2 regions of the Lysobacter xanthus genome follow, and region 2 is predicted to be linked to the other one. Evidence: predicted binding sites of a transcription regulator. Region 2 holds the regulator's gene; the other holds the start of a gene.
The links. Region 2 encodes FliA, which starts transcription of late flagellar genes. Its sites were predicted from a motif close to TAAAGTTTNNCNNNCNNNGGCCGATAA; they were not measured.

Region 1 (3,913 bases), on a different contig from region 2:
GCGTTCGCCGGCATCGGCATGGCCGGCACCGGACGCTCGGGCGCGACCGGCCGCGGCAACGGTCGCGGATCGGCCGCACGGCCGTCGCCCGCGACGCGCGGCGCATCGGTTTCCGCCGCAGCGCGCTCGGCTTCCTGGCTCAGCACCACGAGCGAGATGCGGCGGTTCTTCGGATCGGCCGGATCGTTGCGGTTGAACGGCACCGACGACGAGAGCCCGACGACGCGCGCGAGCTTTTCCTCGCGCATGCCGCCCTCGATCAGCGCGCGTCGCGCCGCGTTCGCACGCTCGGCCGACAGTTCCCAGTTGCTGTAGCCGATCTTCGCGGCGTACGGCGTGGTGTCGGTGTGGCCCGAGATCGCGACGCGATTGGGCACGCCGTCGATGTACTTCGCCAGCTCGACGAGGATCTGCCGCGTGTAGGGCTTCAGCTCGGGCGATCCCAGGTCGAACATCGGGCGGTTCTGCGCATCGATGATCTGGATGCGCAGGCCTTCGGGCGTGATGTCGATCAGCAGCTGGTCCTTGAACGGCTTGAGCGCCTGGCTCTGGCCGATCGCCTTCTCCAGCAGCTTGCGCAGGATCTCGAGCTTTTCCTTGTCGGCCTTCTCGAGCGCCTTGCGCACGGCATCGTCGTCCGCGGTCTTGCCGTTGCCGAGGCCCGGGATCCTGGCATCGCCCGCGCCCGGCGGATTGCGCAACTGCGAGAACATCTTGATCGGCGTGTCGCCAGCGCCGCCGGGCCCCATCTTGCCCTGCACCGCCGTGCTCGTACGGCCCTGCACGGCGCTCGGGTTCTTGAAGTAGTCGGCGATGCCGCCGAGCTTCTCCTGCGGCATCGTGGCGGCGAGCCACATCACCATGAAGAACGCCATCATCGCGGTCACGAAGTCCGCGTACGCGACCTTCCACGAGCCGCCGTGATGCCCGCCGCCGCCCTTCTTGCGGCGCTTGATGAGGATGATCGGCGCGGGCTGCTGCGCGGCCATCGATCAGCCCTTCGCGGACTTGAGATCCGCTTCGAGGTCCTGGAACGACGGCCGGATGTCGGAGAACAGCAGCTTGCGCGCGAATTCGATCGCCACGCTCGGCGCGTAGCCGCGCAGCGAGGCGATCAGCGCCATCTTCACCACCTCGAACGCCTTGCCGTCCTCGTGTGCGCGGTTTTCCATCGCGCTCGCGATCGGGCCGACGAAGCCGTACGAGATCAGGATGCCGAGGAACGTACCGACGAGCGCCGAGGCCACCTTCTCGCCGATCTCCGACGGCGCCGCGCTGCCGACGATCGACATCGTGTTGATGATGCCGAGCACGGCGGCGACGATGCCGAAGCCCGGAAGCGCGTCGCCCACCTTCTGCATCGAATGCGCCGGCTCCAGCGCCTCGTGGTGGTGCGTCTCCAGCTCGTACTCCAGCAGCGACTCGAGCTCGTGCGGGGCCATGTTGCCGCCGACGATGAGGCGCAGGCAGTCCGTGATGAAGTCCACCATGTGGTGGTCGGCGAGCACCTTCGGATACTTCTGGAAGATCGAGCTCTCGTTCGGCTGCTCGATGTGCGCCTCGATGGCCATCATGCCTTCGCGGCGCATCTTCACCAGCAGCTCGTAGATGAGCTTGAGCAGGTCGACGTAGTCGCCGCGCGTGTACTTGGGCCCCTTCATCACGCCCTTGACGCCGGCGAGCGAGGCCTTGATGACCTTGATGGGCGTTGCGATCAGCCACGAGCCGACCGCCGACCCGACGATCACGATGATCTCGTTGAGGTGCCACAGTGCAAGGATTTTGCCGCCGACCATCATGAAGCCACCGAGCACGCTGCCGATGACGACGACGGCTCCGATGATCAGGTACATCCTTGTGGCTCCAGCGCTGCGGGGGACAGGTCACCCGAACTAACGGCGGCCGGGCCCCGGACTTGAGTTCGCGCGGCGCCAAGCGGCCGTTGGCGAGTCGTCCGCGTTGGCGTGCCGGTCACGGCCGGGGTCCGAGCATCGGGGCTTCGATCCGCAGGAGCCCGACATGAACCGCGAGACCCCGCACCACGGCCCGAACCGCGACGCCGGCGCGCGCCTCTACGAGGACATGCCGTCGGTCACCGACCACGGCGGCGGCCGCTCGCCCCGCGACGATTCCTTTGGCCCGCCCGCAATCGGCGGCCCGCAGGAGCCGCGCTACGGGCAGGACCTGCGCGCCGACGAGTCGCGCGCGCTCGACCTCTCGACCCAACGCGCGATGCATGGCCAGAAGCGTCGTGGGCCGAAGAACGCCACGCGCTCGGACTCGCTGATCACCGAGGAGCTCAACGAGCGCTTCACCGACGACGATCTGCTCGACGCGAGCGAGATCCTGCTGCGCTCCGAGGACGGCCGCGTCCTGCTCACGGGCAATGTTCCCGAGCGCTGGATGAAGCATCGCGCGGAGGACATCGCCGAGTCCGTGCGCGGCGTCGTGGACGTCGAGAACCGGATTCGCGTCGACGACGGCACCGCGTCGATCGGCCCGGGCGGCGCCGTGCGCAGCGGCCTGAACCAGCCCGGCAGCGGCTTCTCGAGCTCGCCGCCGAACGAGGACTGGCAGGCCCGCGACGACCGCGTGGGCTGACACCGACCTACAAACAGGAACGCCCGCATCGCTGCGGGCGTTCTGTCGTGCGGATGCGGCGGATCAGAAGCCCATCCACAGCCTCGCGAAGTACGCCCGGCCGCTGAGGCCGAACTGCACGCTTTCGAAGATGTGGCCGTTGTCGGTCTCGTTCGGATCCTGGCGGCTCGGGAAGACGTCGAACGCGTTCGTGACGCCCAGCGTGAGCTTGGCCTTCGGCGTGAAGCTGTACGTGCCGCTGACGTCGGCCGACGTCTTCGCCGCATAGCGCTGGTTCGGAACGCCCGCCTCCGTGCCGGAGAACGTCCCGAGTTCCTGCGGACCGAAGTGGATGATCTTCAGGTTCGCGTTCCACGGGCCGCCGGTCCAGTCAAAGCCCAGCACGGCCTTGCGGCGCGGCGAGCCGTTTTCGACGAAGAGGCGATCGCGCTCGGGCAGCAGCGCGTCCTCGCGCCCGGCCAGCGAGGCCGGTGCATTGACCTTCGTCACCTCGGTGCGGTTGAAGTTCGCCGCGAAGAACGTATCAAGCGTACCGCCCAGCAGCGCATGTCCGTTCCACGCGGCGGTGAGGTCGAGGCCGGTGGTGCGGGTGTCCACCGCGTTGACGAAGAAGCGCGCCACGCCGATGTCGCGCGCGGCGAGGATCGCGCCGATGTTCGGATCGTCGTTGCCGAACTCGCCGGTCAGGATGATGCGGTCCTGGATGTCGATGCGATAGGCGTCCGCGGTGACGGAGACGGCACGGGACGGCGACCACGTGATGCCGAGCGTGCCGCTGCGCGACGTCTCCTCCTTCAGCGACGGAATGCCCGCCGCGACGGCGAGCGCGCTGTCGTTCGGCGCGATCACGATGTCGACGGGCTGGCCGCTGATGAAGTCGGTGATCGTCGACGAGAAGTACTTCTGCTGCAGCGACGGCGCGCGGAAGCCCGTGTTGAGCGAGCCACGCACCAGCAGCGCGTCGGTGGCGCGGAAGGCCATCGCCACCTTGCCGTTCAACGTCGAGCCGAAGTCGCTGTAGTCCTCCCAACGCACCGCGAAGTCGGTCGTCAGGCGGTCGGTCATGTCCAGCTCGAGGTCGGCGTAGAGCGCGTCGCTCTGCCGCGTGCGGTTGGTCACGTCGACCGGCTGGAAGCCCGGGAAACCCTGGCTGCCGGCGTTGCCGCCGGTGCCGGCGCCGTCCGCATCGATGTACGAGCCGGGTTCGCCCGCGCGGATGCGGTAGCGCTCCTGGCGGTGCTCGGCGCCGAACGCGATGTTCATGCCCTGCAGCACGCCGTCGAAGAAGCGCGAGACGTCGAGGTTGGTGGTG
Region 2 (3,913 bases):
GAGAACCGTGCGCGCAGGCCGGCGACGGCCTCGCGCTGCGCCTCGTCCTGCGGCGGCGGAAGCTGCGCGAGCAGGCGGCCGCATTCGTCGATCAGGTCGAGCGTGCGCATGCTCGAGGATTCGGTCAGCTGCACGACGTGCTCGAGGCGCGAGCAGGCTTCCGGCAGGGATGCCGCACTGCCGCTGCCGTCGCCGAGCGCGGCGGTGAGCTCGCGCGCGAGGCGCACGAAGCCCTGCACCAGCGGCTGCGTGCGCCACTGGATGAGTTCGTCGACGTTGGCGCGCCAGGCGTCGTGATCGTCGTGCTCGAGCGCCCACAGCGCCGCCTGCAGCTTGGCGATCACCGCGCTGCGTTCGGGCTCGCCGATGCCCGGCGCGGCGCTCATGCGGCGGCCCCGATGCGCTCGAAGATCTTGCCGAGCTTGTCGCCGAGCGTGCCGGCGGTGAAGGGCTTGATGACGTAGCCGTTCACGCCCGCCTGCGCGGCCTCGATGATCTGCTCGCGCTTGGACTCGGCGGTCACCATCAGCACGGGGATCGTCTTGAGCACGTCGTCGGCGCGGATCGCCTTGAGCAGGTCGATGCCCGGCATGCCCGGCATGTTCCAGTCGGTGATGACGAGGTCGAACTTGGCCTTGCGCAGCTCCACGAGCGCGCTGTTGCCATCCTCGGCCTCGGTGGTGTCGAAGAAGCCGAGGTCGTTGAGCAGGTTCTTGACGATGCGGCGCATCGTCGAGAAGTCGTCGACGATGAGGATCTTGATGTTCTTGTCCATGGACGGGTTCCGGGCGGTCCTTGACCGACTAACGGCGGGGAAAGGGGGTTCTTGAGGCGGCGCGGACGAATGGGTCGGCGAATGTCCGCGACGCGTCGCAACGCGGGAGGAAACGGGCATGTCGGCCGCTTGGGCGCGGCCGTTGCGTGCAGCGCGGCACGGAACAGCCCTCCACACCGGCCGCCGCGACGCACCCGGCACCACGACCGGCCGCCGCGGGCTTACACCTCGACATGCTCCACGGCGGTTTCCCGCCAGTCGCCCAGCCGGCCGCGCAGGCGCAGCACGGCCTGGCCGTGGATCTGGCAGACGCGCGATTCGCTGATGCCGAGCACCGCGCCGATCTCGCGCAGATTCATCTCCTGCTCGTAGTACAGCGACAGCACCAGCTGCTCGCGCTCGGGCAGGTTGCCGATCGCCTCGCCGAGCGCCTGCCGGAAGACCGTGTGTTCGAGTTCGCGCGCGGGCGTGACGTTGCAGCTCGCGGCCAGTCGCGGTTCGCCGTCGAAGTCGTCCATCTGCTCGTCGAGCGAGAGCAGCTGGCCGCGCGAGGCGTCCTCGAGCATGTGGTGGTAGTCCTCGAGCGAGACGCCGAGCACGCTGGCGATCTCCGCCGAGTTCGCCGCGCGGCCGTTGGCCTGCTCGACCTGGCGCGTCGCGGCGACCACGTCGCGGTAGCGGCGGTGCACGCTGCGCGGCACCCAGTCGCCGCGCCGGATCTCGTCGATCATCGCGCCGCGGATGCGGATCGAGGCATACGTCTCGAACGCCGCGCCCTGGTCGGCCTGGAAGTTCTTCGCCGCCTCGATCAGGCCGAGCATGCCGGCCTGGATCAGGTCGTCCACCTCCACGCTCGCGGGCAGCCGCGCGGCGAGGTGGTGGGCGATGCGGCGCACGAGCTCGCCGTGCTTGACGACGACGGCATTGGCATCGAAGTCGGCGCTGGCGGTGCGCGTCTGCTTGTAGACATTGGCCTTGACGGCCGTCGCGGTCATGTTCATGCGGTCGCGCTCCGCGCCGTCGGGATCAGGCGTTCCATGAAGAATTCGACGTGGCCGCGCGGGCCCGCCGGCGTCTGCCACTTCTCCGCGCGCTTGGCGATCTCGCGGAAGGCCATCGAGGCGGGCGCGGCCGGGAAGGCGTCGACCACCGCTTCCTGGCGTTGGATCGCGCGGCGCAGCCATTCGTCGCGCGGGATCGCGCCGAGGTAGTTGAGCGTGACGTCGAGGAACTTCGACGTCACCCGCTCGAGCTTCTCGAACAGCTGGCGGCCCTCGCTCGGATGACCGACCTGGTTGGCGAGCACCTGCACGCGGGTCACGCCGCGCTCGCGGGTGAGCACCTTGATCAGCGCATAGGCGTCGGTGACTGACGCGGGTTCGTCGCAGACCACCACGATCACGTCCTGCGCGGCCTGGCAGAAGGTCAGCACGCTGTCGGAGATGCCGGCGGCGTTGTCGATGACCATCACGTCGATCGGCATCTCGAGCTGGCTGAAGGCGTGCACGAGGCCGACGTGCTGCGCCGGGGTTAGTTCGGTCATGTGGCGCTTGCCGCTCGCGGCGGGCACCACCAGCAGGCCGTTCGGGCCTTCGAGCAGCGTGTCGGCGAGCTCGCAGCGGCCGGCGAAGACGTCGGCGAGGGTGAAGCGCGGCGAGAGGCCGAGCATCACGTCGACGTTGGCGAGGCCGAGGTCGGTGTCGAGCAGCAGCACGCGCTGGCCGGCGTTCTGCAGCGCCATCGAGAGGTTGACGCTCACCGAGGTCTTGCCGACGCCGCCCTTGCCGCTGGCGACGGCGATGACGCGCACCGGGCCCGGCTCGTTCGCAGCGACGTGCGCGGTGGAAGCGATGGGGTTAGGCGACGACATGGCGTTCCTCGGTGGCGAGCGGGTTGTCGGCGGCGCGACGGAGTTTTTCGATCTGGAGCACGAGGCGGGACGCGTCCGCGGCCTCGAGGTCGGCGGGCACCTGCTGGCCTGCCGTGGTGTATGCAAGGGGCAGGCCATGCTTGATCGCGACGGAGATCGCGCTGCCGAGGCGGCCGGTCTCGTCGAGCTTGGTGAGCACGACGGCTTCCGGCTGCGCCATGCGGTAGCGGCGAACGGCCTCGGCCATGTCCTGCGGCTGCAGGTTGGCCGGCAGAACGAGCAGCGAACGCAGGTTGCGCGTGGCGCGCAGCCAGGTGACCTGGCCGAGCAGCGCCTTGTCGCGCGCGGCGTAGCCGGCGGTGTCGACGAGCACGAGCGGGTAGTCGACGAGCTGGTCGAGCGCGTCGGTGAGGCCTTCGGGGCCGTCGGCCTCGCACACCGTGATGCCCAGCTTGCGGCCGAGCGCATGCAGCTGCTCGCGGGCGCCGGGACGCTCGACGTCGGTGGTGACGAGCGCGACGTCGCGGGCGCGGTGACGCTGCGCGAAGCGGGCCGCGAGCTTGGCGAGCGTCGTCGTCTTGCCGGCGCCGGTCGGGCCGATCAGCGCGAACACGCCGCCGTCTTCCAGCGGTTCCGAGCGCGCGATGGTGAGCATGCGCGCCAGTTCGGCGAGCAGCGGCGCCTTGACCTTCGACGGCTCGAGCTTGGGATCGATGCGCTGGGCGATCTGCTGCGCGATCGCGTCGTCGCAACCGTAGGCCTGCAGGGTCTCGAAGGCGAACGCGCGCGCCGGCGAACCGCGCAGGCGCTCCAGGCCGAACTGGCCCATCTGGCGCTCGATCATCTGGCGCATCGAGCTGAGCTCGTTGCGCATCGCGACGATGGTCGGGTCCTCGGACTGGTTGACGACGAGCTGCAGCGTCGGCGGCGCGGCGACGGTGAGCACCGGCGCGGGCAGTGCGATCGCCGGAGCGGGTGCCTGCACCGCGGCCATCTCGGCGAGCGGGTCGAAGGCGTCGACGAACGACGGCGCGGCGAGCGCGACGGGTGCGGCGGGGATCGCGGCGAGCTGGGTGAAGTCGGGGGCGGCGACCGGCGCGGGCGCCGGCGTTTCGACGATGCGGGCGACGGGCGCCTCGATGGCGACCGCGGCCTCGACGATCTCGATCGGGGCGATGTCCGTCTCGACGTGGCCCTGCGCCCGGGTCTGCACGTATTCGGCCTCCGCCTGCACCAGGCCGGCGGCACGGGCGCTGATGGTCGGCGTC

Region 1: motA (flagellar motor stator protein MotA) is a predicted target of FliA. The motif match lies at 1,893-1,919, and genes of this name have one in related genera.

What each region holds. Positions count from the first base shown of each region.
Region 1 is NZ_BAAGAB020000003.1:59,223-63,135, reverse strand. Features, by position in the region: gene motB (flagellar motor protein MotB) at 1-989, opposite strand, end outside; gene motA (flagellar motor stator protein MotA) at 993-1,853, opposite strand; gene ACY35P_RS02230 (BON domain-containing protein) at 2,020-2,601, shown strand; gene ACY35P_RS02225 (TonB-dependent receptor plug domain-containing protein) at 2,665-3,913, opposite strand, start outside.
Region 2 is NZ_BAAGAB020000058.1:9,764-13,676, reverse strand. Features, by position in the region: gene ACY35P_RS12325 (protein phosphatase CheZ) at 1-386, opposite strand, end outside; gene ACY35P_RS12320 (chemotaxis response regulator CheY) at 383-775, opposite strand; gene ACY35P_RS12315 (RNA polymerase sigma factor FliA) at 997-1,776, opposite strand; gene ACY35P_RS12310 (MinD/ParA family protein) at 1,773-2,645, opposite strand; gene ACY35P_RS12305 (AAA family ATPase) at 2,632-3,913, opposite strand, start outside.